3 regions of the Streptomyces sp. NPDC093085 genome follow, and region 1 is predicted to be linked to each of the others. Evidence: riboswitches for the same ligand, from Rfam matches in the RefSeq annotation. Region 1 holds a riboswitch; each other region holds the start of a gene.
The links. Region 1 has a riboswitch for cobalamin ahead of AB0O07_RS14265 (ABC transporter substrate-binding protein). Riboswitches for the same ligand answer to the same signal wherever they lie in the genome.

Region 1 (10,074 bases):
CCCGCCGTACGGTTCCGGCACGAGGGGCGGGAGCAGGTGCTGACCTGCGATTACGTCGTCGGGTGCGACGGGTTCCACGGGGTCGCCCGGGACGCCGTACCGGAGGGCGTGCGGACGACGTACGAGCGGACCTACCCGTACTCCTGGCTCGGCATCCTCGCCGACGCGCCGCCCGTGTACGAGGAGCTGGTGTACGCGCACTCGCCGCGCGGCTTCGCGCTGGCCAGCATGCGCTCCACGAGCGTCAGCCGGCTCTACCTCCAGGTCCCCAACGGCACCGACCCCGCCGACTGGCCCGACGCCCGGATCTGGGACGAGCTGGACGCCCGGTTCGCGCTCGACGCGGCGCCCGGGTGGCGGCTGGAGCGCGGGCCCGTCACCGCCAAGTCCGTGCTCCCCATGCGGAGTTCGGTGACCGAGCCGATGCGGTACGGCCGGGTGCTGCTGGCCGGGGACGCCGCGCACATCGTCCCGCCGACCGGGGCCAAGGGGCTGAATCTGGCCGCCGCCGATGTCATCGTCCTGGCCCGCGCCCTCGCCGCGCGGTACGCGACCGGGTCCACGGAACTCCTCGACACGTACTCCGCCACCGCGCTGCGCCGGGTCTGGCGGGCCGAGCACTTCTCGTACTTCATGACCACCACCCTCCATACCGACCCCGCGCAGTCCGCCTTCGACACCCGGCTCCAGCTCTCCGAACTCGACCGGATCGCCGCGTCCCCGCACGCCGCCGCGGAACTCGCCGACAACTACACGGGCCTGGCTTTCGGGGGGTAGCGGAGTCGGGGGGCAGCCGACTCGGCGGGGAGCGGACTCGGGGGCGGTGCCGGCCGAGTTCCCGGGCGCCGCGTGCCGGCCCGGCTCAGCGTTGGCCAGAGCTCGGATCTCCGCCGAGGCCGCCCGTACACTGGGGCCCTTTCCGCACGTACCCCTGCCCACCCCCATGAGGCAGGGGTGCGTGCGGCCGCGGTGGCCGCTCACCCCCGAGAGCGGTCGCGGCGCCAGGGCCCTGACGCGTGAAACGGTATCGCCGGACGCCCTCGACGTGTGACGGTCATTCGACCGACAATTGCCGGAGAAAGAGCGACGGATGAGGCGCCGCATGGTGCATGAGCCGGATGAGAACGACACGGGTCCCTTAAGGGGCCTCCCTCAACAGAGTCAGGGCCGCCCGGACGGTCCGGGCGGTCCGGGCGGTCCGGGCGGCCCTGACGGTCCTGACAGTCCGGGCGGTCAGGGGCCGGACCAGGCCCGGGTTCCCGTGAGCGCACCCACACCCGGGCCCGCACCCGCACCCGCCCCCGGGCCCGCCGAGCGTGAGTTCGTGGCGTTCGTGTTCCGTTACGCCCACCCGATCCGGGCCGTCGTCGTCTGCTCCGGCGCCGCGCTCGCCGTCCCCGCCATGCCCGTGCCCGAGATGGCCGCCGCCTCGGCCGTCTCCGCCGCCGTCATCGCCTGGAGCGTCCTGTACTGCCGGCTCGCGCTGGCCGGCCGCCATCCGCGCGGGCTCCTCGGCGCGGACCTCGCCGTGTTCGCCGGGGTCTGTCTCACGCAGCACCTGACCGTCCCCGACTCCCAGACCCGGTACGGCAGTACGTGGGTGCTGGTCGTCATCAGCATCGTCGCGGTGGCCTACCAGCTCACCCACCCGGCCAGGATCGCGCTGCCGGTGGCCACGCTGCTCGCCGCCGTGGACCTGGCGGGGGTGGCCCTCGACCGGCCCGACGGCTGGACGTACGCACTGCCCAATGTCGGCTGGCTCTTTGTGCAGACCCTCCTCTGCCAGGCCATGTACCGGCTCATTCTGCGGGGCAGCAGAGCCGCCGACGCGGCGGCGGCCCGGGCGGAGGGGGCCCGGCGGCGGCACGAGATCGCCCAGGCGCAGCGGGCCGCCGAGCGGGAACACCTCGCCACGCTCCACGACACCGCGTGCGCCACGCTGCTGATGGTCTCGGCGCACGGCCGCTCGCTCAGCCCGGCGGTGGTCCGCGCCCAGGCCGCGAAGGACCTGCGGCGCCTCGCCCTCGCCGACCCGCCGGCCGCCCGGGATCCGGGCGCCGCCCCGGGCGCACCGGCCGGCCCCGCCGCCCCGGACCCGGCGGCCCCGGCCGATCTGACCCGGGAACTCCTCGCCGAACTCGACGGCCACCCGCTCTCCGTCCGTACCGCGTTCGACCGTACGCCCGGCTCCCTCGGCCAGGTACCGGGCCCCGTCGCCGTCGCCCTGCGCGGTGCCCTCGGCGAGGCGCTGCGCAATGTCGCGCGGCACGCGGGGGTCCGTACGGCCACGGTGACGGCCACCCGGGGCAGACCTGGGGGACCCGGCGGATCCGACCGGCCCGGCGGACCCGGCGGATCCGACCGGCCCGGCGGATCCGACCGGCCCGGCGGACCCGACCGGCCCGGCGGACCCGGCGGATCCGGCCGGCCCGACCGGCCCGCACCGCGTACGGGTTACGCGCGGGCCCTGGACGCCGGGGTGTATCTCACCGTCACCGTCGTCGTCCGCGACGAGGGGCACGGCTTCGACCCGGCCCGGGTCTCCGCGCACCGCCGGGGGCTGGCCCGTTCCGTCGTCGAGCGGATGGCGGCGGCGGGCGGCGCGGCCACCGTCGACTCCCGGCCCGGCGCCGGGACGACCGTACGGCTGGAGTGGCCCCGTGGCTGACCGCGCGCGGCCCCCCGGCGGCAACGCCCCCGGCCCCCGGCCCGACCCGGGGGCCGAGCGGATCGCCCGTGCGCTCCGTTCCGGGCTCCGCGCTGCCGGGCTCTTCATCCTCACCGCCGTCCACCTCGGGCTCGCCCTGCCCGCCCTCCTCGCCAGCCTGCGCGGCTACCAGCGGCCCTGGGTCCAGCTCGCCGCTTTCACCCTGCTCACCCTCCTGATCATGGCGGACGCGCTGCTCGGCGCCGACCGGCGCGGGCGGCCCCGCTGGTGGGTGGCGCTCGGGCTGGCCTGCGCCCTCGTCGCCTCCGCCGTCTCCACCGGCGACCTGCCCGTGGGGGACTTCGTCGGCACCCCGCACTGGACCTTCCTGGAGATCGGCTGGTTCGGGGTGCTGCTGCTCTTCGACGCCGGGTTCGGGCCCACGCTCCTCTTCATCGGCGGCCATCTCCTCCTCACCCTCGGGCAGTTGCTCCTCGCGGGCGACCCGGGCCGGCAGGCCGCCGCCGGGATGGCCGTCAGCGCCCTCGCCATCTGCACCTTCCAGGTCGCCGCCGCGATCCTCGCCCGCTCGCTGGGCGACTGCGCCGCCGCGGCGAGCGCGACGGGGCGCGAGCGGGAGCGGGTCCGTACGGAGGCCGCCGTGGCCGCCCAGATCCACGCCGACCAGCGGGCCCGCTACGCCGAACTCGACTCCTCCGTGCTGCCCCTGCTCACCGGCCTCGCCGACGGCACGCTGGAACCGGGGGACGAGGCGGTACGGCGCCGCTCCGCCATCGAGGCGGCCCGGCTCCGGCGGCTCTTCGCGGAGCGCGACCACGCGCACGACCCGCTGCTCCACGAATTGCGGGCCGGTATCGATGTCGCCGAGCGCCACGGCGTCGATGTCCAGCTCGCCGTGCGCGGCGCCTCGGCCCCGGTCGACCGGCGGCTGCGCCGCGCCCTCACCGAGCCGGTGCTCGCCGCCCTCGCCACCGCCGAACGCAGCGCCCGCGCCACGGTGATCCGGGGCGGCGGCCTGATCCGGGTGAGCGTGGTGACGGACGCGCCGGGGACGGAGATCCCGGGGGCGACGGAGGGCGGCGACGGCAACGGTGGCGACGGCGGCGAAGGGGCCGGGGCGGCGGTGCGGGTGCGTACCGTACGGAGCGAGGGGCGGCTCCGGGTCGAGGCGTCCTGCACCGTCGGCGCCGGGGCCGCGGGAGGGACCGCGGGAGGTGCCGGGGGAGGGGCCGGGGGGCCGGGGGCCGGGTCAGGGAAGCCTCGTACCCGTACCCGAAGCCCTGTCTCAGCCGCCCCCGACGCCTCGGCCTGCGGCTAGCCGGTCCACCGCCGGCCTGCGGCTGGCCGGTCCACCGCCGGCCTGCGGCTGGCCGGGCCGGCGTTGGTGGGCCCACCGTCGGCCGGTCCACCGTCGGCCGGTGCGTCGTCGGCCGGTCCACCCGCCGGCCGGCCACCGCCCCGCTCAGAGCTCGTCCAGCGAGGTCCACCCGTCCTGGATGGCCCGCGCGACCAGGTTCGCCTTGGTCGTCGCGGGGCGCCCGGCGTTGGCGTACTTGATGCGCACCCGCTCCAGATAGGTGTTGACCGTACGGACCGAGAGCCCCAGGCTCTCCCCGACCATCGCCTTCGACTCCGACTGGAACCACTCCAGCAGCACCTCCACCTCACGCGGGGTCAGCGAGGGCCGCCCCGTCCGCGCGTCGCTGCCGAACGCCCCGGCCAGCGCGGGCGGCGTGTACGGGCGGCAGTCCGCCGCCGCCAGCGTCGCCGCCATCAGATGGCGCTCGCCCTCCGCCTTGGTGAGATACGTGAACGCGCCCAGGTCCAGGCAGGTCAGGGCGGTCTCCTGGCTGTCCTGCATCGTGTAGACGATGACCTGCCGCTCCCCGGCGACGAGTTGGCGCAGTTCGGGGTAGGCGGGCACGCCGTTGGCGAGCTGGAGATCGAGGACCACCACATCCGCCTCCCGGCCGGGACCGGTGGTCGCCACCGCGACGGAGGGCCCCTTGGCGACCACGGTGATGGGGCGTTCGGAGGCCGCGTACCAGGACTCTATGCCCGCGAGGACCACCGGGTGGTCGTCGATCAGCGCGACCGTCACGGGGGCGGTGGCGGCAGTCGCCGGTGACGTGGTTTCGGCCATACGGCATTCTCCGGCGCCCCGGCGCGGGGTGTCCGCCATCCTGCCGGGACGAGGGCCGTACGGGCCGGGAAAGTGCCCGAAAAGTAGGGGGGCGGGGCGGAAAACCGCCTGTGATAGCTTGCCGGGGCCAGTCGTACCCAGGCACCTGGGTCAGGGAATCCGGTGGGAATCCGGAACTGACGCGCAGCGGTGAGGGCGACGGGCGGGGCATCGGCCACTGGACCGCACTCGGTCCGGGAAGGCGCTCCGTCCGCGTGACCCCGAGTCCGAAGACCTGCTGGCGGCCCCCGTCCGCGGACCGTCGGCGGGGGAGCACCGTACGACCGGGCTCCGCGCATGGGCCCTCGACGCAGAGGAACGACCCCGTGCCGATCGCACGTCAGCTCACCCGTCCCTTCGGCGCCCGCATCTCCGGCCGCCTCCCCCGGACCCGTACCTCCCGGGCCCGTACCCCCCTTGCCGGCCCCTTCCTTGCCGGCCCCTTCCGCGCCCGCCTCTCCGGGCCCCGTATATCCCGGGCCCGCCGGGCCGCGCTGCTCCTCGCCGCCGGGGCCCTGCTGGTCACCGGCTGCGGCGGGCCGGGAACCTCCGGCGCCACGGACGGGGGCGGAGCGCCGGGCAAGGGCACGGCCGCCGCCCGTACCCTCACCAACTGCGGCGAGACGGTACGGGTCGACGCGCCCCCGCGCCGGGCCGTCTCGCTCAACCAGGGCACCACCGAGATCCTGCTCTCCCTCGGCCTCGGCGACCGCATGGCGGGCACCGCCACCTGGACCGACCCGCTCCCCGCCGGCCTGGCGAAGGAGAACGCCAAGGTCCCCCGGCTGGCCGAGAACAACCCCTCCTTCGAGAAGGTGCTGGACGCCGAACCCGACTTCGTCGCCGCCTCCTTCGTCTCCACCCTCGGCAAGGGCGGCGTCGCCACCCGGGCCCAGTTCGCGAAGGTCGGCGTCCCCACGTACGTCTCGCCGTCCGACTGCGTCAAGGACAACAGCGGCGACGGCGACGGGACCCGCGCCAAGCCGCTGACCATGGAGGACATCTACGGCGAGATCCGCGACCTGGCCACAATCTTCGACGTCCGGGAGCGCGGCGACCGGCTCGTCGCCGAGCTCAAGGCGCGGATGGCCAAGGCCGTGGCGGGGATCGACGCGAAGAAGGCGGGGGACGCGACGTTCCTCTACTGGTTCGCGAACTCCGACTCCCCGTACATGGGCGGCTGCTGCGGCGCGCCCGGCATCATCACCCACGCGGTCGGCGCGCGGAACGTCTTCGACGACACACACGACGAGTGGCCCCAGATCAACTGGGAGACGGTCGCCGACCGCAACCCCACCTTCCTCGTCATCGGGGATCTCACGCGCAGGCAGGAGACCGCGGAGACGGCCGAGAAGAAGATCGAGTTCCTGGAGAGGAACCCGGTCACCAAGAACATGGACGCGGTCAAGGAGAAGCGGTTCGTCAAGGTCAGCGGGCAGGCGATGAACCCCAGCATCCGTACGGTCGAGGGCGTGGAGCGGGTCGCCGCGGCCCTGCGCGCCTACGCGCCCGCCGCGTGACCACGGTGCCGCTCATACGGGCGCCCCGCCCCACCCCCGGCCCCGGGGCCGGCCGGTCCGCCTGGTCCGGGCGGACCGGATGGGTGGGATGGGCCGGGGGGATCGTGGCGCTCGTCCTCTCCGTCGCCGTCGCGATCACCATCGGCCCGGCGGACATCCGGGTCCCGGACGTCTGGTCGGTGGTCGCCGCGCATCTGGGGTGGGGCGAGTCCACGCTCACCCCGATCCGCGACGGCATCGTCTGGAACCTGCGGCTGCCGCGCACCCTGCTCGCCGCCGTCTGCGGCGCCGGGCTCGCGGTCTGCGGCGCGGTCATGCAGTCGCTGCTCCGCAACCCGCTCGCCGACCCCTTCGTGCTCGGCGTCTCCTCGGGGGCGTCCACCGGGGCGGTCCTGGTGGTCGTGCTCGGGGTCGGCGGAGGGGCGCTCTCCGTCTCCGGCGGGGCGTTCGCCGGCGCGGTCTGCTCGTTCGCGATGGTGCTGCTGCTCAGCCAGACGCTGGGCGGGACGGTGGACCGGGTGGTGCTCTCCGGGGTCGCGGCGATGCAGCTCTTCTCGGCGCTCACCTCGTTCGTCGTCCTCACCGCCGCCGACGCCGAGACGACGCGCGGGGTGCTCTTCTGGCTGCTCGGCTCGCTCAGCGGCGCGGGGTGGGGCGATGTGCGGATCTGCGCGGCGGTGCTCCTGGTGGCGCTGGCGGTGTGCCTGGGGTACGGACGGACGCTGGACGCCTTCGCCTTCGGGCAGGAGGCGGCGGGGCACCTCGGCGTCTCCGTCGCCCGTACGCGCGTCGTGCTGCTCTGCGTCACCGCGCTGCTGACGGCGGCGCTGGTCTCCTCGGCGGGGGCGATCGGCTTCGTCGGCCTGGTCCTGCCGCACGCGGCGCGCGCCCTGGCCGGCCCCGCGCACAGCAGACTGCTCCCGGTCACCGCGCTGGCCGGGGCGATCTTCCTGGTCTGGGTCGACACCCTGGCCCGTACGGTGCTCGACCCGCAGGAGGTCCCGGTGGGGGTGGTGACCTCGCTGATCGGGGTCCCGGCGTTCGTGCTGGTGCTGTACCGGGGGAGGCGGGTCCGATGACGTACGGGGAGAAGACGGAGTCGGAGGCGGCGACGACGGGGGAGGGGCCCGGCCCCGGCCTCGCCGCCGACCGGGTCTCCCGTACGGCGGCGGGGCGGCTGATCCTCGACGGGGTCTCCCTCGCGCCCCGGCCCGGCTCCACCGTGGGGCTGCTCGGCCCGAACGGCTCCGGCAAGTCCACCCTGCTCCGGCTGCTCTCCGGCGTCCTGGCCCCCGCCTCCGGTGTGGTCACCCTGGACGGCGAGCCGCTGGCCGCCGTGGGGCGCCGGGCGGTGGCGCGCCGGGTCGCCGTGGTGGAGCAGCAGACGGACACCCAGGTCGACCTGACCGTCCGTGATGTCGTACGCCTCGGCCGCATCCCGCACCGCAGGGCCTGGACGCCGCCGTCCGGCGAGGACGAGGAGGCCGTAGGGACCGCCCTGGAGCGCACCGGGCTCACCGACCGCGCCGGGCAGTCCTGGCACACCCTCTCGGGCGGGGAGCGCCAGCGCGTCCAGATCGCCCGGGCCCTCGCCCAGGCGCCCCGCGAACTCCTTCTGGACGAGCCGACCAACCACCTCGACATCCAGCACCAGTTGGAGCTGCTCGGCCTGGTCGCGGCCCTCCCCGTCACCACCGTCATCGCCCTGCACGACCTCAACCTCGCCGCGATGTACTGCGACGAGGTCGTGGTCCTCTCCCGGGGCCGGGTGGTCGCGGGCGGCACCCCCGGCGAGGTGATCACGGAGGCGCTGATCGCGGAGGTCTACGGGGTACGGGCCGCCGTCACCCGGGACGAGGACGCGGAGGGCCGCCCGCATGTCCGCTTCCTGGGCACGGTGCCGCGCGCCCGACAGGGTGCCTTTCCGTCCTGACACCGTCATGCCGTAACAGGGCGTCGGGGCAAGGTGATCCATCCCACCAACCGGACCCCGCCTCCGGTCTGCCCTTCCCCACCCCTTGTTGCATATGATGCGCAAGTGCCTGCCTACCGCATCCGAACGGCGACCCCCGAGGACGCCGACGCCGCCCGAGCCGTGATGCTCGACACCGTGTACCACGACTTCGGTTCGGGGTACGTGCCGCGCTGGCACGGCGACATCATCGACATCGAGGCCGCCTATCTCACCCCCGTACGCCACACGCTGCTGGTCGCCGTGGCGGAAGGCGCGGAGGGCGCGGAGGGTATGGAGGGCGCGGAGGTCGTCGCCACCGCCGCGCTCGACTCCCGGGGGCCCGCGCACCCGCCCAACCCCCGCTGGCTCGCGGAGCGTTACCCCTCCGGCGAGACCGCGCACCTGCGCCGGGTGTACGTACGGCCGGACCACCGGCGCCAGGGGCTCGCGCGGGCGCTCGTCCGCGAGCTGCTGGAATTCGCGGTGGCGGACGGCGGTTACCGTTCCGTCTACCTCCACACCGACCCGGCGGTCACCGGCGCCGAGCCCTTCTGGCGGTCGCTCGGGAAGGTGGTCTGCGACGAGCGGGAGCCGGCGGAGGGGGTCCCCGGGGTCCCGGCGGGGACGGTGCACTTCGAGATCCCCATGACCTGGTGAAAATGATTATCAGGTAACCTCTTTTTCTGTCTTGCCCGCCACCGAACTGTCTTGCCGCCACCGAGAAGAAGGACCATGCGCCCTGCCCTCCGCCGCCGCCCGGCCGCCGGTCTGCTGCTCGTTCCCCTGCTCGCCCCGCTGCTCACCGGCTGCTTCGCCGGGGGCGGGGGCGGAGGCGGCACCGACGGCTCGGGGTCCGGCGCCGCCGGTTCGCGGCTGCGGGTCGCGCTCGCGTTCCCGCCGTCCGAGAACTTCTCCCCGTACGGCGCCGACGCGACCCTCCTCAGCCGGCTCGGCGTCACCGAGGGGCTGACCCGGCTGGACGGCAACGGCTCCGCCGTGCCCGCGCTCGCGGAGTCGTGGCGCCAGGAGGGCGACCGGGGCTGGGTCTTCACCCTGCGCGAGGCCACGTTCCAGGACGGGGAGCCGGTCACCGCGGCGTCGGCCGCCGCCGCGCTCACGCACGCGACCCGGGCGCGCCCTGCCCCCGCCGCGCTCTCGGGCACCGGGCTGACGGTGAAGGCGGAGGGTGCCCACACGGTCCGTATCACCACGGCCGCCCCCGACCCGGTCCTGCCCCTCCGGCTCGCGGGCCCCAGCCTGGCGGTGCTCTCCCCGAAGGCGTACGGATCGCAGGCGTACGGAACGGATGGTTCCGCCCAGGGGAAGGCCGCGCGGGGGCCCGATCCGGTCGGCCACGCCACCGGTCCTTTCACGCTCACCAAGGTCGACGGCGCCTCCTCCGCCACCCTCGACCGCTTCGACGACTACTGGGGCGGGCGGGCCCAGGCGGCCGGGATCGACGCGAAGTTCATCGCGGACGGCACCGCCCGTGCCAACGCCCTGCGCTCCGGCGAGGAGGACATCGCGGAGGCGATACCCGTCTCGCAGGCCTCGGCCCTCCCCAAGGGCGTCGCCCGCGAGGTGCCCACCGCGCGCACCACCAGCCTCGTCCTCAACACCCGCACCGGCGCCTTCGCCGATCCGGCGGTACGGGCCGCCGCGCGGGAGGCCCTCGACACCGCCGTCCTCGCCAAGAACGTCTACGAGGGGTACGCCGATGCGGGCCAGGGCATCTTCGGCCCCGCGCTCA
Region 2 (10,074 bases), on a different contig from region 1:
CAAGCCGAGCATGCCGTATCCGCCGTCACCGACCACGAGCCCGACATCGAGCCCGTCACCGACCCCGAGCCCGCCGAGCAGCGCCGCGAGTACTCCGCCGGCGGTCGCCGCTCCCCGCTCCGGCCCGAGCGTCGTCGATGCCGCCCCCGCCGCCGACGCCGGGCACGACTCCGGCTCGATCGCGCCGGTGGTCACTGGCGCGGCACTCGTGGTGGTGATCGGCGGTGCGGCGGTGTTCGTGGCACGCCGTCGCCGTGCCGAGTGACCGCGATGAGTCGTACGACCGTGGCGGCGCGTACCGCCGGGTCCGGTTCGTCGCCGGACTCGGGCGGGCGCCGTCTGCCGCGTCTTCTGCACCCGGTGGCCTGGTGGGTGTGGGCCCTTGCCCTGGCCACGGCGGTGAGCCGCACCAACAACCCGCTGCTGCTGTTTCTCGTTCTCGCTGTCCTCGGCTATGTCGTCACCGCCCGTCGCACGGAGGCGCCCTGGGCGCGCGGCTTCAAGTACTACCTTTACCTGGCCCTCACCGTCGTGGCGATCCGTGTCGTCTTCCGTGCCGTCTTCGCCACCGGCATCACCCCTCACGACCACTTTCTCTTCTCCCTCCCGCACATCCCCACCCCTGACTGGTATGCGGGCATCAAGATCGGCGGCCCGGTCTCTCTGGAGGCGCTGCTGTCGGCGGCGACCGACGGTCTGCGCCTGGCGTGCATGCTGTGCTGCATCGGCGCCGCCAATACGCTCGCCAATCCCAAGCGCGCGCTGCGTGTCCTGCCCGGAGCCCTCCACGAACTCGGCGTGGCGGTCACGGTCGCGATCAGCGTGGCGCCCCAACTCGTGCAGAGCGTGCAACGTGTCGCCCGGGCGAAGAAGCTGCGCGCCGGGCGCACGCGGGGTATGAAAGCGCTGCGCGGCATCGTGGTCCCGGTACTGGAGGACGCGCTGGAGCGTTCGCTGCGGCTGGCCGCGGCCATGGACTCCCGGGGCTACGGCCGCGCGGGCACCGCCACCCGCACCTCCCGCCGGGTCACCGGCGCGCTGATGCTGCTGGGTATGTGCGGCCTGTGTGCCAGTGCCTACGGACTGCTGGACGCGACCGCGCCTTCCTTCCTCGGCCTGCCCGCCATGGTGCTGGGCGCGGTGCTGTGTGTGACGGGCCTGCGGCTGGGAGGCCGGCGCGTCACCCGTACCACCTACCGTCCCGATGCCTGGCGGCTGCCCGAGTGGGCTGTGGCCGGCAGCGGGGTGCTGTCCGCAGCGCTGCTCCTGAGTAACCTCGGTTACGACCCCGCCCAGCTCAACCCCACCTTCTATCCGCTCACCTGGCCCGCCCTGCCGCTCGTGCCGACCGCCGCGATCCTCCTCGCGGGCACGGCCGGGTTCCTCGCGCCCCCGCCTGGCCCTCTCCAGAGAGGCGACGCCTCGTGATCACCTTCGACCAGGTCACCATCGAGTACGACGACGCGCCCGAACCGGCCCTGCGCGATGTCGACTTCACAGTGGAGGAGGGCGAGCTCTGTCTCGTCGTCGGACACACGGGCGTCGGCAAGTCCACACTCCTGGGCGCGGTCAACGGGCTGGTTCCCCACTTCACCGGCGGCACACTGTACGGGCAGGTCACCGTCGACGGCCGTGACACCGCCCACCACCCTCCCCGCGAACTCGCCGATGTCGTCGGCATGGTCGGACAGGATCCGATCGACGGCTTCGTCACCGACACCGTCGAGGAGGAACTCGCCTACGCCATGGAACAGTTGGCGGTCTCCCCGGCCACCATGCGTAAACGTGTCGAGGAGACCCTCGATCTGCTCGGACTGGCCGACCTGCGCCACCGCGCCCTGCACGAACTCTCCGGCGGCCAGCAGCAGCGCGTCGCGATCGGCTCCGTCCTCACCGCCCACCCCCGCGTCCTGGTCCTGGACGAGCCCACCTCCGCTCTCGACCCGACAGCCGCCGAGGAGGTCCTCGCCGCCGTCACCCGGCTCGTCCACGACCTGGGTGTCACCGTCCTGATGGCGGAGCACCGCCTCGAACGCGTTGTCCAGTACGCCGACCGCGTCCTTCACCTGCCCGGAGACGGCCACGCCCGCATCGGCGCGCCCGCCGACATTCTGCGTACGGCGACGATCGCGCCACCGATCGTGGAACTGGGGCGGGCCGCGGGCTGGTCTCCGCTGCCACTGTCGATCCGTGACGCCCGCCGCACCGCGGCGCCCTTGCGGGCCCGACTGGCCGACCGCGCTCCGGCCCCCGTCCGCCCGTCCCCGGCCGGTGAACGGCCGCCTCTGCTGACCGCGCGCGGTGTCACCGTCACGTACAAGAGCCTTCCGGCCGTTCGGGAAGTCGATCTGGACCTGCGGGCCGGTGAGGTGACGGCGCTGATGGGCCGCAACGGCTCGGGCAAGTCCTCGCTCTTGTGGGCGCTCCAAGGCTCCGGGCCGCGCCGCGCGGGGACCGTGAAGGTCACCGACCCGCGCGGCGGCGCCCGCGTCGACCCCCACGCCGTTTCTGCCATCCGGGCCCGCACGCTCGTCGGCCTCGTTCCGCAGACCCCTGCTGATTTGCTCTATCTGGAAAGCGTCGGACAGGAGCTCGACCAGGCCGACACGGAATCCCAGGGGACGGAGAGCGCTCGCTCCATCCTGGACCGGCTCGCACCCGGTATCGGTGACACCACCCATCCCCGTGACCTGTCCGAGGGGCAGAAACTCGCCCTCGTCCTGGCCATTCAGCTCTCCGCCGCGCCCGGGGTGCTGCTCCTGGACGAACCGACCCGTGGCCTTGACTACGGGGCGAAGGCCGCTCTGACCGGCATCGTCGACCTTCTCGCGGCGGAGGGAAGGGCGGTCGTGATCGCCACGCACGACGTCGAGTTCGCCGCACGCGCCGCCGACCGTGTGGTCGTCATGGCGGAGGGGGACATCGTCGCAGACGGACCGACCACGGAAGTCATCCTCTCCTCCCCCGTCTTCGCGCCGCAGACCGCGAAAATCTTCGCCCCGCTGCCCTATCTGACAGTCGGACAAGTCGTGGACGCAATGCCGGCCGCGGGCGATAAGGGGACGGCCCCGTGACGTCGCGTGTGGCCGCGGCCATCCGGCTCACCCCTCGCGCCGGCGTCGTCATGGTCCTTGCCGCCTTCCTCGGCGTCGTCGCGTTCTTCTGGCCATTCGTCGTCGCCCCGGGGACATTCAGCTCGAACTACGCGCCCCCGCTGATCTTCGGCGTGCTGCTGGTTCTCGTCCTGTGCGTGGTCCTGTCGGAGATCGCCGAGGGCGGCATCGACTCCAAGGCGCTGGCGATGCTCGGCGTCCTGTCCGCCGTCAACGCGGCCCTGCGCCCTCTGGGGGCCGGCACCGCCGGCATCGAGACTGTCTTCTTCGTCCTCGTCCTCGCCGGACGCGTCTACGGACCCGGCTTCGGCTTCACCCTCGGCTGCACCTCGCTGTTCACCTCCGCGCTCATCACCGGCGGAGTCGGCCCCTGGATGCCGTACCAGATGTTCGGCTGCGCCTTCGTCGGCATGCTCGCCGGGTTCCTGCCCCGAGCGAGCGGCCGGCGCGAGGTTCTGATGCTGGCCGTCTACGGATCGCTGTCCGGCTACCTGTTCGGCTTCCTCCTCAATCTCTCCTTCTGGCCGTTCTCCCTCGACCCGAACAGTTCCATCGCCTACCTGCCCGGCCTGCCCTTCACCGAGCAGTGGCAGCGCTACATCGCGTTCGACATCGCCACCTCGCTGGGCTGGGACACCGGCCGTGCCGTCACCAACCTCATATGCATCCTGCTGGCCGGGCCCGCGGTTCTGACCACCTTCCGCCGCGCTGCCCGCCGGGCCCGATTCCGTGCCCCGGTGCGCTTCGCCGCGCCCAGGTCGGCCGCATCCGAACCCCGCTGACCAGCAACGACAGCATCAGATGGCCCTGCGGACTAGATTTACTAGGATGTCCAACTATATAGTCGTGGTGAAGGCCCGCGGTGCAGGGAAGCCGGTGTGATTCCGGCGCGGTCCCGCCACTGTGACCGGGGAGTACGCCGTCGAGCAGAACGCCACTGACGAGCAGGATGTCGGGAAGGCGGACGGCGCGCGCTGATCCGGGAGTCAGGATACCGGCCGTGGGATGTTCCGTGTTGTCCACGAGGATGGAGCTGACACGCATGGCACCGGTGTGCATCCACGACTCCGGCGGACCCGCCCGACGAGGCCCACGGCACGTCCCGCATCCGGCCGTCACCGTCTGACGGTTCCCTCGCCATACGCGATCCCGCGTCGCCCGAGCACCCGCACGCCACCACGCCGGGTGTGACGGACCTGCGCGCCATCCCGGATCACCTGACGAGAGCAGGCACCCATGGTCCGCGTACAAGACCGCGCCCCCGTGCGTGAGTTGACCCATTTCGTCGGCGGCAGGCACACCCGGGGAACGTCCGGGGTCTACGGCGACATCCACGACCCCAATTCCGGAGAGGTGCAGGCCCGTGTTCCGCTCGCGAGTCGCGCGGAGACAGAGGCCGTCATCGCTGACGCCACCGAGGCGCAGGGCGAGTGGGGTCAGTGGAATCCGCAGCGCCGGGCCCGCGTCTTCCTCCGATTTCTTCAGCTCGTCGAGGGGCAGAGGGACTCGCTGGCCCGTCTGCTCTCGTCCGAGCACGGCAAAACGGTCGCCGACGCGCACGGCGACCTCCAGCGCGGCCTGGAGGTAGTCGAGTTCGCCGCGGGCATCCCGCATCTGCTCAAGGGTGAGTTCACCGACAACGCCGGCAACGGCATCGACGTCCACTCTCTGCGCGCCCCGATCGGTGTGGTGGCCGGCATCACCCCGTTCAACTTCCCCGCGATGATCCCCCTGTGGAAGGCGGCTCCCGCCCTTGCCTGCGGCAACTCCTTCATCCTCAAGCCCTCCGAGCGTGATCCGTCCGTCCCGCTCCGGCTCGCGGAACTGTTCCTGGAGGCCGGCCTGCCGCCGGGCGTCCTCAACGTCGTACACGGCGGCAAGGAGACCGTCGACACCCTCCTCGAAGACCCTCGCGTCGGCGCGCTCGGGTTCGTAGGCTCCACCCCGATCGCCGCGTACGTCTATGCGACCGCCGCAGCCCACGGCAAGCGCGCCCAGTGCTTCGGCGGCGCCAAGAACCACATGATCGTGATGCCGGACGCTGATCTGGACCAGGCCGTGGACGCCCTGATCGGCGCCGGGTACGGCTCGGCGGGCGAGCGCTGTATGGCGATCTCCGTCGCCGTCCCGGTAGGCGAGGCCACCGCCGATGCCCTGCTGGCTCGTCTGAAGGAACGCATCGGCTCGCTGCGGATCGGCCGCAGCGACGACCCAGAGGCCGACTTCGGCCCCCTGATCGGCCGGGATGCCGTCGAACGGGTGCGCGCGTACGTCGACCTCGGCGTCGAGGAAGGCGCGGAACTCGTCGTGGACGGAAGGAACTTCGTTCTGCCCGGCCACGAGAACGGCTTCTTCGCCGGTGCGTCGCTCTTCGACCGCGTCACCCCGGCGATGCGCATCTACCAGGAGGAGATCTTCGGCCCGGTCCTCTCGGTCGCCCGCGCGGCGGACTACGAGGAGGCACTGCGCCTGCCCAGTGAGCATGCCTACGGCAACGGCGTCGCGATCTTCACCCGTGACGGAGACACGGCACGTGACTTCACCCGCCGGGTGAACACCGGAATGGTCGGCGTCAACGTGCCCATTCCGGTGCCGGTCGCGTACCACACCTTCGGCGGCTGGAAGCGCTCCGGCTTCGGCGACCTCAACCAGCACGGCCCGGACGCCATCCGCTTCTACACCCGTACGAAGACCGTCACCTCACGCTGGCCCGCGGGCCTCCGGGAGGGCGCGAGCTTCACCATCCCGACGATGGGCTGAGCACGATGACCGCCACGATGCTCACCGAGGATCAGCAGGCCCTTGTCGAGACGACCCTGGACTTCGCGCAGGACCATCTCGCCCCGCATGCCCTGGACTGGGACCGGGACAAGCATTTCCCCCTCGACGTGCTCCGCAGGGCGGCCGGCCTCGGCCTCGGTGGTGTGTACGTACGGGAGGAGTACGGAGGTTCCGCGCTCACCCGAACCGACGGCGTTCTCGTCTTCGAGACCCTCGCCTCCGGCTGCCCTTCCATTGCCGGCTACCTCTCCATCCACAACATGGTCGCCTGGATGATCGACCAGTACGGCGACCTGGCACAGCGCGAGCGCCGGCTGCCCGGCCTCTGCGCGATGGAGGACCTGGCGAGCTACTGCCTCACCGAACCGGATGCCGGCTCGGACGCCGCCGCCCTTCGCACCCGCGCGGATCGCGACGGCGACCATTACCTCCTGAACGGCGTCAAGCAGTTCATCTCCGGCGCGGGCGCCTCGCAGCTGTACGTCGTCATGGCACGCACCGGCGGTGACGGCCCGAACGGCATCTCCGCCTTCCTCGTCGACAGAGACGACCCCGGGCTCTCCTTCGGTCCCGACGAGCGGAAGATGGGCTGGAACGCGCAGCCCACCCGGCAGGTCATCCTTGACGGCGTCCGACTGCCGGCAGACCGCTTGCTCGGCTCCGAGGGCGAAGGGTTCCGTATCGCCATGAGCGGCCTCAACGGCGGCCGGCTCGGCATCGCCGCCTGCTCCCTCGGCGGCGCGCGCAGCGCCCTCGACCGCAGCCTCGTCCATCTCGCCGACCGGCAGGCGTTCGGTGCCCGGCTTCTCGACGCCCAGGCACTCCAGTTCCGTCTCGCGGACATGGCGACCGAACTCGCCGCCGCCCGGGCGCTGGTCCAGCAGGCCGCCCAGGCCATGGACCGGGGCGATCCGCAGGCTCCGCACCTGTGCGCGATGGCCAAACGATTCGCCACCGACACCGGCTACTCCGTCGCCGACCGCGCCCTGCAACTGCACGGAGGCTATGGCTACCTGAGCGACTACGGCATCGAAAAGATTGTCCGTGACCTGCGCGTCCACCAGATCCTGGAAGGAACCAACGAGATCATGCGCGTCATCGTGGCCCGCGGCCTGACGGAGGCGTTCGGATGACCACCGGCGAGCACACCGTACTGCTGCGCACCGAGGGGCGCGCCGCATACCTCACTCTCAACCGCCCCGAGGCACTCAACGCCCTCACCCACACCATGGTCCACCGCATCGACGAGGCGTTGACGGCCTGGGAGCACGACCCGGCCGTCGAGACGCTCGTCCTCACCGGCGCGGGGCAGCGGGGCCTGTGCGCGGGCGGCGACATCCACGCCATCCACGACGACGCCCTGACCGCGGACGGCTCCGCCTCGGCCGCCTTCTGGCGCGACGAATACCGGCTCAACGCCCGCATCGCCCGCTACCCCAAGCCCTACGTCGCCCTGATGGACGGGATCGTCATGGGCGGTGGAGTCGGCATCTCCGCCCACGCCGACATCCGCATCGTCACCGAGCGCTCCCGGATCGCCATGCCCGAGACCGGCATCGGCTTCGTCCCGGACGTCGGCGGCACCTACCTCCTCGCCCTCGCCCCAGGCGAACTGGGCACCCACCTCGCTCTGACGGGCGCACAAATCGGTCCCGAGGACGCCCTGCTGTGCGGACTCGCCGACCACTACCTCCCGTCCGCCTCACTGCTGCGCTTCGCCGACGACCTCTCCGGCATCCCCGTACGGGAAGCCCTGGCCCGTCATGTGCGTCCCGCCCCGCCGGGGAAGCTGTCCACGATGCGGGAGTGGATCGACTCCTGCTACGACTGCGACACGGTCGAGGAGATCGTCCAGCGGCTCCTCGCCCACGGCGACCCGGCGGCGAAGAAGGCCGCGGAGACCCTGCTGGCCAAGTCGCCCACCACACTCAAAGTCACCCTGGCCGCCCTGCGCCGCGCCCGACGGCTCGGCCCACTGGAGCGCGTGCTGGAGCAGGAGTACCGCGTCTCCTGCGCGGCCCTGGCCGCCCCTGACCTCGTCGAGGGAATCCGCGCCCAGGTCATCGACAAGGACCGGACACCGCGCTGGTCGCCGGCCACCCTGGCCGAGGTGACCGACGCCGACGTGGAGCGCTTCTTCGCGCCCCTCGGCGAACGGGAACTCGCGCTCGCCGGACCCGACACCACCGAGGAGGTGGTCTGGTGAGCAGGACCGTCGCGTTCATCGGACTCGGACACATGGGCGGCCCCATGGCCGCCAATCTGGTCAGGGCCGGTTACCGGGTGCGAGGCCACGACCTGGTGCCCAGTGCCGTCGACAGGGCCGCGCAAGCAGGGGTCGAACGGGCCGTGTCGGCGGCCGAGGCCGCAGCGGACGCCGACGTGGTCGTCACCATGCTGCCCGCCGGACACCACGTCCTGGGCCTCTACGACGACATCCTCGCCGCTGCCCGCACCGGCACCTTGTTCGTCGACTGCTCCACCATCGACGTCGCCGATGCCCGCACCGCTCACGGGCGCGCCCTTGCCGCAGGCATGCGCGCTCTGGACGCGCCCGTCTCGGGCGGCGTCGTGGGAGCCGAGGCGGCCACGCTGACCTTCATGGTCGGCGGGGGAGAGGCCGAGTTCGCCGAGGCGCTGCCCCTGCTGGAGACCATGGGGAAGAAGGCCGTGCGCTGCGGCGGCCCGGGAGCCGGACAGGCAGCGAAGATCTGCAACAACATGATCCTCGGCATCTCCATGATCGCTGTCAGTGAGGCGTTCGTCCTCGGCGAGAGCCTCGGCCTCTCCCACCAGGCCCTGTACGACGTGGCCTCCACGGCCTCCGGCCAGTGCTGGGCGCTCAGCGTGAACTGTCCGGTCCCAGGCCCCGTGCCTGCCAGCCCCGCCAACCGCGACTACCGGCCCGGCTTCGCCGCCGCCCTGATGGCCAAGGATCTCGGCCTGGCCGCCAACGCGGTACGTGCGGGTGGAGTGCGGGCGGAACTGGGGCTTCGGGCATCCGAGTTGTACGCCGCCTATGCCGAGCGGGCCGGTACCACCGAGGACTTCTCCGGCATCGTACGAACCATCCGGAACCAGAGCGGAGAACAGGCATGACCGCCGCAGACCAGACACTGAACTACGAGACGATCCTCGTCGAGCGCAGAGGCCGCACGGCCCTGCTCACCCTCAACCGTCCGACGGCCCTCAACGCGCTGAACCTGAAGGTCATGCACGAGGTCGTGGCAGCAACCGAGGCCCTCGACCGGGACCCTGACTGCGGCTGCATCGTCATCACCGGCTCCACGAAGGCGTTCGCGGCCGGCGCCGACATCAAGGAAATGCAGCCGCAGAGCTACATGGACATGTACCTCACCGACTGGTTCACCGCCTGGGACCGGCTCGCGCAGGTGCGCACCCCGACCGTCGCGGCCGTCTCCGGGTACGCCCTCGGCGGCGGCTGCGAACTCGCGATGCTCTGCGACATCCTGCTCGCCGCGGACACAGCGGTCTTCGGCCAGCCGGAGATCAAGCTCGGCGTGATCCCCGGGATCGGCGGGTCCCAGCGGCTTACCCGGGCGGTCGGCAAGGCCAAGGCCATGGAACTGTGCCTCACCGGACGCACCATGGACGCGACCGAGGCCGAGCGCGCCGGACTGGTCTCACGGGTCGTGCCCGTGGACGAACTGCTCGGCGAGGCACACGCCGTCGCCGAGACCGTCGCCGGCATGTCGCTACCCGTGGCGATGATGGCGAAAGAGGCAGTTGGCCGGGCCTTCGAGACCACGCTCGCCGAGGGGGTCCGCTTCGAGCGCCGTCTCTTCCACGCGGTGTTCGCCACCGCAGACCAGAAGGAGGGTATGGGGGCCTTCGCCGACAAGCGGAAGCCCACCTTTCGGCACAGGTGAACTCGGTAGGGGCGACACTCGCGAACTGTGGCTTCTGCAGGGTGGTCACCACCGCATCGGTCCCCTGGAGGAGCCGCTGCACAGCGGCGCGAACGAGGTGGTGGACGCGCACGCTGTACGAGATCGACGTCCCGCGACAGGTTCAGGCGCGGGTGGAGGGAACAGGCGTCACAAGGTGAAGACCACGGGCTTCGGCCACCACGTCTACCAGAAGCACTACTTCAGGGTGTCCATCGACGCCGGACGCCCTGGACTGTCTGATCGCCTGCGCCGTCCCCTCTGGGAGGAGA
Region 3 (10,074 bases), on a different contig from region 1:
GGGATCGGCACCGGGCGGCAGGGACACGGGGGTGCCGGTCAGGCACAGGCCGGGCAGACCCCGCGGTAGGTGACCTCGACGTCGGAGACCGTGAAGCCGAACCGCTCCCCCACCGGGAGGTCGGCGAGCGGGTCGCCGGCCGGGTGGACGTCGCGGATGGTGCCGCAGACGGAGCAGACCAGGTGCTGGTGGGGGCGGTGCGCGTTCGGGTCGTACCGCTTGGCACGGCCGTCGGTGGCGACCTCGATGACCTCGCCGAGGGAGACCATCTCGCCCAGGGTGTTGTAGACGGTGGCCCGGGAGATCTCGGGGAGCCGCAGGGCGGCGCGGGCATGCACCTCGTCGGCGGTGAGGTGGACGTGGTCGCCGTCGAGGACCTCCGCGACCACACGCCGCTGGGACGTCATCCGCCAGCCGCGTCCGCGCAGTCGCTCCAGCAGGTCACTCATATCGGTTCACCTATTCAGGTTTGGCGGGAAACCAGAAGTTTACCGGCAGGGTCTACCCGTGGGATGTCCCGGGTTCGGCCCGGGCGGGTATCCGCCCCGTACGGGTGGCGGCTTGGCACACTTCTTGACTAAGACTCTGTCCATTGTAGGATCGGTTCCGGCAATAGCCAAGGGGCCGAGAGACGCAGCAGGACAAGGAATCCCATGTCTGAGAACCAAGAGGAAAACGCCGTCGCCGCGGAGACGGGCGGCGGTTGCCCGGTGGTGCACGGTCGCGCCCCGCACCCGACGCAGGGCGGTGGAAACCGCCAGTGGTGGCCGGAGCGGCTCAACCTGAAGATCCTCGCCAAGAACCCCGCCGTGGCCAACCCCCTCGGTGAGGACTTCGACTACGCCGAGGCGTTCGACAACCTCGACCTGCCGTCCGTGAAGCGGGACATCGCCGCGGTGCTGACGGAGTCGCAGGACTGGTGGCCGGCCGACTTCGGCAACTACGGCCCGCTGATGATCCGCATGGCGTGGCACAGTGCCGGTACGTACCGGATCAGCGACGGCCGCGGCGGCGCGGGCGCCGGTCAGCAGCGCTTCGCGCCCCTCAACAGCTGGCCGGACAACGGGAACCTGGACAAGGCCCGCCGGCTGCTCTGGCCGGTGAAGAAGAAGTACGGCCAGGCGATCTCCTGGGCCGACCTGATGATCCTCACGGGCAATGTGGCGCTGGAGTCGATGGGCTTCAAGACCTTCGGCTTCGCCGGTGGCCGCCCGGACGTGTGGGAGGCCGACGAGGACGTCTACTGGGGTCCCGAGACCACCTGGCTGGGTGACGAGCGGTACACGGGCGACCGGGAGCTGGAGTCCCCGCTCGGCGCCGTCCAGATGGGCCTGATCTACGTCAACCCCGAGGGCCCCAACGGCAACCCGGACCCGCTGGCGGCGGCCCGCGACATCCGCGAGACGTTCCGCCGGATGGCGATGAACGACGAGGAGACGGTCGCCCTGATCGCGGGCGGTCACACCTTCGGCAAGACCCACGGCGCGGGCCCGGCGGAGAACGTCGGGGCGGACCCCGAGGGCGCCTCGATCGAGGAGCAGGGCCTCGGCTGGAAGAACGCGTTCGGCACCGGCAAGGGCGCCGACACGATCACCAGTGGCCTGGAGGTCACCTGGACCAGCACGCCCACCCAGTGGGGCAACGGCTTCTTCGAGAACCTCTTCGGTTACGAGTGGGAGCTGACCACCAGCCCGGCCGGCGCCCACCAGTGGGTCGCGAAGGACGGCGCCGGTGCGGGCACCATCCCGCACGCCCACGACGCCTCCAAGAGCCTCGCCCCGACGATGCTCACCACGGACCTCTCGCTCCGCTTCGACCCGGCGTACGAGCAGATCTCGCGGCGCTTCCTGGCCGACCCGGAGGCGTTCGCCGACGCCTTCGCGCGCGCCTGGTTCAAGCTGACCCACCGCGACATGGGCCCCGTGGTCCGCTACCTCGGCCCGGAGGTCCCCGCCGAGGAGCTGATCTGGCAGGACCCGCTGCCCGAGGCCGCGTACGAGCAGATCGACGCGGCGGACGCCGCCGCGCTCAAGGAGAAGATCGCCGCCGCGGACCTCTCCGTCTCCCAGCTCGTCTCCACCGCGTGGGCGTCGGCCTCCTCCTTCCGGGGCAGCGACAAGCGCGGTGGCGCCAACGGTGCCCGGATCCGTCTGGAGCCGCAGAGCGGCTGGGAGGTCAACGGCCCGGAGCAGCTCTCCGTGGTGCTGACCGCCCTCGAAGGCGTCCGGTCGGCGTTCAACGCCGAGCAGACCGGCGGCAAGCAGGTCTCGCTCGCCGACCTGATCGTGCTCGCCGGTGGTGTCGGCGTCGAGCAGGCCGCCAAGGAGGCCGGTTTCGATGTCGAGGTGCCGTTCGCCCCGGGCCGGGTCGACGCGGCGCAGGACCAGACCGACGTGGAGTCGTTCGCCGCGCTGGAGCCGGCCGCCGACGGGTTCCGCAACTACCTCGGCAAGGGCAGCCGGCTGCCGGCCGAGTACCTGCTGGTCGACCGCGCCAACCTGCTCACCCTGAGCGCGCCCGAGATGACCGTCCTGGTCGGCGGTCTGCGGGTGCTGGGCGCCAACCACCAGGGCTCCTCGCACGGTGTGCTCACCGAGAACCCCGGCACGCTGACCAACGACTTCTTCGCCAACCTGCTCGACCTGGGCACCACCTGGCAGGCGAAGGACGGCGACGCCACGGTCTTCGAGGCCCGCGACGCCAAGGGCGAGGTCAAGTGGACCGGGACCCGGGCCGACCTGGTCTTCGGCTCCAACTCGGAGCTGCGCGCGCTCGCCGAGGTCTACGCGAGCGAAGACGCGAAGGAGAAGTTCGTGCACGACTTCGTCGCGGCCTGGACCAAGGTCATGGACCTCGACCGGTTCGACCTGGTCTGACCTTCCCGTCCGGCGTTCCCGCCCGGCGTTCTCGTCAGGCGTCTCGTCCGGCGTTCCCTTCCGGCGCTCCGTCCGTCCACGGGCGGAGCGCCGGTGACCGACAGCAGGGCCCGGCCGGTTCCCACCGGCCGGGCCCTGACGCGTATCCGTCGCGCGGGGACGGGATCAGGCGCCGGCGGCCAGCTCCGCGCGGATCTCCCGGGCGGCGGCGACCAGGTTCTCCAGGGAGGCGCGGGTCTCGGGCCAGCCGCGGGTCTTCAGGCCGCAGTCGGGGTTGACCCAGAGCCGCTCGGCCGGAATGGCCTCCAGTCCCGTGCGGAGCAGGGCCGCGGCCTCCTCGGCGCTCGGGACGCGCGGGGAGTGGATGTCGTAGACACCGGGCCCCGCCTCGCGCGGGTAGCCGTGACCGGCCAGTTCCCGGGCGACCTGCATATGGGAGCGGGCCGCCTCCAGGCTGATGACATCGGCGTCGAGGTCGTCGATGGCCTGGACGATGTCCCCGAACTCGGCGTAGCACATGTGGGTGTGGATCTGGGTGTCCGGGCGGACGCCGCTGGTGGTGAGCCGGAACGCCTCGGTGGCCCAGGCCAGGTAGCCTGCGTGGTCGGCGGCGCGCAGCGGCAGTGTCTCGCGCAGGGCGGGCTCGTCGACCTGGATGACCGAGGTGCCGGCCGCCTCCAGGTCGGTCACCTCGTCCCGCAGGGCGAGGGCGACCTGGCGGGCGGTCTCGCCGAGCGGCTGGTCGTCGCGGACGAAGGACCAGGCGAGCATGGTGACGGGCCCGGTCAGCATGCCCTTGACGGGGCGGTCGGTCAGCGACTGGGCGTACGTCGTCCACCGCACCGTCATCGGCTCGGGGCGGGAGATGTCCCCGGCCAGCACCGGCGGGCGGACATAGCGGGTGCCGTACGACTGGACCCAGCCGTGCTGGGTGGCCAGATAGCCGGTGAGCCGCTCGGCGAAGTACTGCACCATGTCGTTGCGCTCGGGCTCGCCGTGCACCAGGACGTCGAGGCCGGCCTTCTCCTGGAAGGAGACGACCTCCCGGATCTCGTCCTTGATCCGCTCCTCGTACCCGGTGGTGCCGATCCGCCCGGCGCGCAGATCGGCCCGCGCGGTGCGCAACTCGGTGGTCTGCGGGAACGAGCCGATGGTCGTGGTGGGCAGCAGCGGCAGCCCGAGGTGGGCGCGCTGGGCGGCGCTCCGTTCGGCGTACGGCTGGGAGCGGCGGCCGTCCGTGGCGGTGACGGCCCCGGCGCGGGCGCGTACGGCGGGGTCACGCGTGATCGGCGAGCCCGCGCGGGAGGCGAGGTCGGCGCGGTTGGCGGCGAGTTCACCGGCGATGGCACCGGTGCCCTGGGCCAGGCCCCTGGCGAGGGTGACGATCTCGGCGGTCTTCTGCCGCGCGAAGGCCAGCCAGCGCAGGATCTGCGGGTCGATGTCGCGTTCGGCGGTGGCGTCCAGCGGCACGTGCAGCAGGGAGCAGGACGCGGCGACATCGACCCGGCCGGCGAGGCCGAGGAGGGTCCCGAGGGTGGCGAGAGACTTCTCGTAGTCGTTGATCCAGATGTTGCGGCCGTTGACGACGCCCGCGACGAGCCGCTTGCCCGGGAGGCCGCCGACCGCCGCGAGGTCGTCCGGGGTGGCGGCGCCGGCCTCGGTGAAGTCGAGGGCGAGCCCTTCGACGGGGGCCTTGGCGAGCACGGTCAGCGCCTCGCCGAGCCGCCCGAAGTACGAGGCGACCAGGAGCTTCGGCCGGTCGGTGGCGGAGCCGAGCTCCCGGTAGACCCGAGCGGCCGCCGACAGTTCGGCCGGGGTGCGGTCCTGGACCAGGGCGGGCTCGTCGAGCTGGACCCACTCGGCGCCGGCCGCCCGCAGATCGGCCAGCACCTCGGCGTAGACCGGCAGCAGCCGGTCCAGGAGCGTCAGCGGCTCGAAATCCGCGGGCACCCCGGGGGCGGGCTTGGCCAGCAGCAGATAGGTGAGCGGGCCGACGAGGACGGGGCGGGCGGTGAGCCCCTGGACGAGGGCTTCCTTCAGCTCGGCGACCTGCTTGGCGGAGTCGGCCGTGAAGACCGTGTCGGGACCCAACTCGGGCACCAGGTAGTGGTAGTTGGTGTCGAACCACTTCGTCATCTCCAGCGGGGCGACCTCCTGGGTGCCCCGGGCCATCGCGAAGTAACCGTCCGTCGCGTCAGCCTCGACGGCGGCGCGGTGCCGCTCGGGGATCGCGCCGACCATGACGGTGGTGTCCAGGACATGGTCGTAGTACGAGAAGTCGCCGGTGGGCACCTCGTGGATGCCGGCGTCGGCGAGGGCCTGCCAGTTGCTCCGCCGGAGCCCGGCGGCGGTCTCCCGGAGGGCGTCGGCGGTGACCCGGCCCTTCCAGTACCCCTCGACGGCCTTCTTCAGTTCACGGTCACGCCCCTGGCGGGGGTAGCCGTACACGGTGGCCCGTGCTGCCGCGGCTGCGGGCTTCGCTGTCACGGAACTCTCCTTCGCGAGTCTGTCCGGTGGAACCCGGGGACGGGGTGGACGCGAAGGGACGACCGACCGGGCGGGCCACGGGGCTCCGCCGCCGTGTCTGCCGCTCGGTATGTACGCCGACCCGCCCACGAGGTCACCGGGGTGTCCGCACGCGACGGTCCGCGTGCGGGCAACGGGCAGGTCTTCGGACTCGTGGGCCCGTCCGGTGGCCGAAGGCCACGGGACACCTACTGGCCGTCGCTTCCCGGACCCGGGCGGGTCCAGTGCGTATGACGGCGGTCGTTCCCACATACCGCTGCGGGGCAGTCCCGGATTCTCACCGGGTTCCCTCTTACGACGTCCTGCCTGGCGGGCAGGGCGAACCTGTTGCGCCCTCCAGCCTAGCCGAGAGATCCGAAGTCCCGTCCCGGAGACGGCTCGCGGGGATCTGGACGAGATGGCGTTCGTAGGCGTCGTTGGTGAAGAAGGCGGGCAGTTCCCGGGCGAGTGCGGTCCGCTCGAAGACGGCCCTGACCTCGGCGGTTCTGGCTCCGGGGTGTTCCGCGGCGAGCGCCGCGCACTCGGAGTCGAGGAGAGCGGTGACGGTGGCGCGGCCGACCGCGCCGTGCCGCAGCCACTGCCAGATCTGGACCCGGGCGATCTCGGCGGTGGCCGCGTCCTCCATCAGCCCGTTGAGCGCGACGGCGCCGTGGCCCCGGAGCCAGGCGTCGTAGTAGCGCAGCGCGACGGCGATGTTGGAGCGGACGCCCTCCGGGGTGGGCGGGCCGGTGGTCCGTGCGACGGCGACCAGGTCACGGGCGGTGACCGTAACGTCGTCGCGGGCGCGGTCGAGCTGGTGGGGGCGGCCGTCGAGGACCGCGTCGAAGGCCGTACGGCAGACCGGGACGAGGCCGGGGTGGGCGACCCAGGAGCCGTCGAAACCGTCCTCGGCCTCGCGCTCCTTGTCGAGCCGTACGGTGGCGAGCGCGGCCTCGCGGGCGCCGGGGTCCCGGCCGGGGATCTGGGCCGCCATGCCGCCGATGGCATGGGCGCCGCGCCGGTGGCAGGTGCGCACCAGCAGATCGGTGTAGGCGCGGAGGAAGGGCGCGGTCATGGTGACCTTGGCCCGGTCGGGGAGGACGAAGTCGGGGCGGTGGCCGAAGTTCTTGATCAGGCTGAAGAGATAGTCCCAGCGGCCCGCGTTCAGTCCGGAGCTGTGCGCGCGCAGCTCGTAGAGGATCTCCTCCATCTCGTACGCCGCGGTGATCGTCTCGATGAGGACGGTGGCGCGGACCGTGCCCTGCGGGATCCCGAGGAGGTCCTGGGCGAGGACGAAGACGTCGTTCCAGAGCCGGGCCTCGTACCGGTTCTCCAGCTTGGGCAGGTAGAAGTAGGGGCCGGTGCCGGTCTCGGTGCGGCGGCGCGCGCAGTGGAAGAAGTGCAGGCCGAAGTCGACGAGGGAGGCGGCGAGGGGGCGTCCTCCGATGGTGAGGTGGCGCTCGGTGAGATGCCAGCCCCGGGGGCGGACGACGAGGGTGGCGGGGTCGGGGCCCAGCCGGTAGCGGCGGCCCTCGGGGGTGGTGAAGTCGAGCCGCCCGTGCACGGCGTCGAGCAGGGTGAGCTGGCCGGAGATCAGGTTCTCCCAGGTGGGCGCGGTGGCGTCCTCGAAGTCGGCCATCCAGACGTTCGCCCCGGAGTTGAGGGCGTTGACCGCCATCCGGCGTTCGGGCGGTCCGGTGATCTCCACCCGGCGGTCCAGCAGTCCGGGCGCGGGCGGGGCGACCCGCCAGCGGGTGTCGGCGCGGACGGCGGCGGTGGCGAGCGGGAAGCCGAGGGGGGTTCCGGTACGGAGCCGGTCGGCGCGGCGGCGGCGCTCGGTGAGCAGGTCGGCGCGGCGCGCGGCGAACGCGGCGTCGAGGCGGCCGAGGAACGCGAGGGCCTCGGGGGTGAGGATCTCGTCGTGGCGGTCGCCGGGCGGGCCGAGCACCTGGACCCGGCCGGCCGGGGCGGGGGCCGTGGGGGCGGTGGGGTGGGTGCGGGGCGCGGTGGTGGGCGTGGAGGTCACGGGGTCTCCTCGGCGGAGAGCGGAAGCGGTGAGGGTGGTGTGTGCGGTGTGCTGCGGCGCGGGCCCCGGGGAAGGGGCGTCCCCCGGGGCCCGTCGGCGGGTGGCGCTCGTACGGGATCGGCGCGTACCGGATCGGCGCGTACGCGTGGTACCCGTACCGCCGGGGCTCAGTGGAACTGCTCGGCCTCGGTGGAGCCGGCCAGGGCGGTGGTGGAGGAGGCCGGGTTGACGGCGGTGGAGACCTGGTCGAAGTAGCCGGTGCCGACCTCGCGCTGGTGCTTGACGGCGGTGAAGCCGTCCCGCTGCGCGGCGAACTCCTTCTCCTGGAGGTCGACATAGGCGGTCATGCCGTGTTCGGCGTAGCCGCGCGCGAGATCGAACATGGCGTGGTTGAGGGAGTGGAATCCGGCCAGCGTGATGAACTGGAAGCGGTAGCCCATCGCGCCCAGCTCCCGCTGGAACTTGGCGATCTGGTCGTCGTCGAGCGCCGCCCGCCAGTTGAAGGAGGGCGAGCAGTTGTAGGCGAGCATCTGGTCGGGGTGGTGGGCGTGGACCGCCTCGGCGAACTCGCGGGCCTGGGCGAGGTCGGGGGTGCCGGTCTCGACCCAGATGAGGTCGGAGTAGGGCGCGTAGGCGAGGGCGCGGGCGATGACGGGCGCCATGCCGTTACGGACCCGGTGGAACCCCTCGGCGGTGCGCTCGCCGGTGGTGAATTGGGCGTCGCGCTCGTCGACGTCGCTGGTGAGCAGGTTCGCGGCGAGCGCGTCGGTGCGGGCCACGATGAGGGTGGGGACATCGGCGATGTCGGCGGCGAGCCGGGCCGCGTTGAGGGTGCGGATGTGCTGGGCGGTGGGGACGAGGACCTTCCCGCCGAGGTGGCCGCACTTCTTCTCGGAGGCGAGCTGGTCCTCGTAGTGGATGCCGGCGGCGCCGGCCGCGATCATCGCCTTGGTGAGTTCGAAGGCGTTGAGCGGGCCGCCGAACCCGGCCTCGGCGTCGGCGACGATCGGGGCGAGCCAGTCGGTGGGGTCGGTGCCGCCCTCGGCGGTGGCGATCTGGTCGGCGCGGAGCAGCGCGTTGTTGATGCGGCGGACCACCTGGGGAACGGAGTTGACCGGGTAGAGGCTCTGGTCGGGGTAGGTGTGGCCGGCCTGGTTGGCGTCGGCGGCGACCTGCCAGCCGGAGAGGTAGATGGCCTGGAGTCCGGCCCTGACCTGCTGCACCGCCTGGCCGCCGGTGAGCGCGCCGAGCGCGTGGATGTACTCCTGCGTGTGGAGCTGGCGCCAGAGCCGCTCGGCGCCGCGCCGGGCGAGGGTGTGCTCCTCCCGGACGGTGCCGGAGAGCCGCAGGACGTCCTCGGCGGTGTAGGTGCGTTCGATGCCCGCCCAGCGCGGGTCGGTGGCCCAGCGGTGGGCCAGTGCGGCGGCGTCGGCCGCCTGCTGCTCCGCTCGCGCCTGTGCTCGTTCCTGTGCCATGGCCGCCTCCGGGGGTCTCGGGGTCCCAGGTGTCCCGTAAAGCCTGCGAACACCTGACACTGAGTGCCTTGTCTGATCGTAAATCCGGCCGGGAGATCGCGCCCCTTCAGGCCGTACAACGACTCTGACAGTGACACTGAGTGCCATCAAGAGAGGATGTATGTCACGTTCTGCCAATCTTCGGCCCCGGAATTGCCAAGTCTGCGAAGGCTCCGCGAGGCGCTTCCGCACCTACACTTCCCCGGATCGGCGGGGGCGGGCGACGACCGGGAGGTATGCGGTGGGCAGGATCTACGCCGGGGCGAGACTGCGCAGGCTGCGCGAGGAGCGCCGGCTGAGCCAGGCCGAGCTGGCCCGTCTCCTCGCCATCTCGCCGAGCTACCTCAACCAGATGGAACACGACTCCCGGCCGCTGACCGTCCCCGTACTGCTCCGGCTGACCGAGTCGTTCGGGGTGGACCCGGGCTTCTTCTCGGCGCGGGACAGCGCGCGGACCCTGGCCGATCTGCGGGAGGCGCTGGCCGACGAGGTCACAGCGGGCCGGGTGTCGCCCGCCGAACTCGCCGAACTGGCCTCCCGGTTGCCCACGGTCGCCGCGGTCCTGCTCGATCTGGGCCGCCGCAACCACGCGCTGACCGAGCGGCTCGCGGAGGTCGCCGAACACCGTGGCGGGGCCGGTGCGGAGCTGCCGCGCTCCCCGCACGAGGAGATCCGCGAGTTCTTCTACCGCCGCCAGAACTATCTGCACGAGGCCGACCTGGCCGCCGAGGAGCTCGCCCGGGAGCTGGGGATACGCCCCGGCGAGGTGATCCCGGTGCTCGGGTCCCGGCTCGCCGAACGGCACGGGGTGCGGCTGGCCCGGGAGTGCGGCGGACTGGGCGACCGGCTCCACCACTTCGACGCCGCCGGGCGCGTGCTGCGGATCTCGGCCCGGCTCCGCCCCGGCCAGCAGGCGTTCCGGATGGCCACCCAGCTCGCCCTGCTCGAATTCGGGCCCGAGATCTCGGCGCTCGCCTCGGAGGACTACGCGGAGGACTCCCCCGCCTGGCCGCTGGCCCGGATCGGGGTGGCCAACTATGTCGCGGCGGCGCTGATCCTGCCGTACCGCGCCTTCCACACGGCGGCGGAGGAGGCGCGGTACGACATCGAGCGCCTCACCGACCGCTTCGGCCTCGGCTACGAGACGGTCTGC

Region 2: it holds a riboswitch for cobalamin, as region 1 does, so the genes downstream of both, AB0O07_RS08115 (CoA-acylating methylmalonate-semialdehyde dehydrogenase) here and AB0O07_RS14265 (ABC transporter substrate-binding protein) in region 1, are expected to answer to the same signal.
Region 3: it holds a riboswitch for cobalamin, as region 1 does, so the genes downstream of both, metE (5-methyltetrahydropteroyltriglutamate--homocysteine S-methyltransferase) here and AB0O07_RS14265 (ABC transporter substrate-binding protein) in region 1, are expected to answer to the same signal.

What each region holds. Positions count from the first base shown of each region.
Region 1 covers NZ_JBFBFB010000004.1:109,883-119,956, reverse strand. The annotation lists gene AB0O07_RS14285 (4-hydroxybenzoate 3-monooxygenase) at 1-777, shown strand, start outside; gene AB0O07_RS14280 (hypothetical protein) at 1,325-2,668, shown strand; gene AB0O07_RS14275 (hypothetical protein) at 2,661-3,986, shown strand; gene AB0O07_RS14270 (response regulator transcription factor) at 4,131-4,811, opposite strand; cobalamin riboswitch at 4,923-5,108, shown strand; gene AB0O07_RS14265 (ABC transporter substrate-binding protein) at 5,321-6,370, shown strand; gene AB0O07_RS14260 (iron chelate uptake ABC transporter family permease subunit) at 6,454-7,449, shown strand; gene AB0O07_RS14255 (ABC transporter ATP-binding protein) at 7,446-8,303, shown strand; gene AB0O07_RS14250 (GNAT family N-acetyltransferase) at 8,409-8,981, shown strand; gene AB0O07_RS14245 (ABC transporter substrate-binding protein) at 9,057-10,074, shown strand, end outside.
Region 2 covers NZ_JBFBFB010000002.1:329,989-340,062, reverse strand. The annotation lists gene AB0O07_RS08135 (transmembrane domain-containing protein) at 1-265, shown strand, start outside; gene AB0O07_RS08130 (energy-coupling factor transporter transmembrane component T) at 271-1,428, shown strand; gene AB0O07_RS08125 (ATP-binding cassette domain-containing protein) at 1,425-3,074, shown strand; gene AB0O07_RS08120 (ECF transporter S component) at 3,125-3,895, shown strand; cobalamin riboswitch at 3,944-4,131, shown strand; gene AB0O07_RS08115 (CoA-acylating methylmalonate-semialdehyde dehydrogenase) at 4,350-5,873, shown strand; gene AB0O07_RS08110 (acyl-CoA dehydrogenase family protein) at 5,879-7,027, shown strand; gene AB0O07_RS08105 (enoyl-CoA hydratase/isomerase family protein) at 7,024-8,100, shown strand; gene mmsB (3-hydroxyisobutyrate dehydrogenase) at 8,097-8,993, shown strand; gene AB0O07_RS08095 (enoyl-CoA hydratase) at 8,990-9,784, shown strand.
Region 3 covers NZ_JBFBFB010000002.1:283,523-293,596, forward strand. The annotation lists gene AB0O07_RS07905 (Fur family transcriptional regulator) at 39-449, opposite strand; gene katG (catalase/peroxidase HPI) at 654-2,876, shown strand; gene metE (5-methyltetrahydropteroyltriglutamate--homocysteine S-methyltransferase) at 3,042-5,363, opposite strand; cobalamin riboswitch at 5,542-5,697, opposite strand; gene aceB (malate synthase A) at 5,695-7,329, opposite strand; gene aceA (isocitrate lyase) at 7,575-8,882, opposite strand; gene AB0O07_RS07930 (short-chain fatty acyl-CoA regulator family protein) at 9,163-10,074, shown strand, end outside.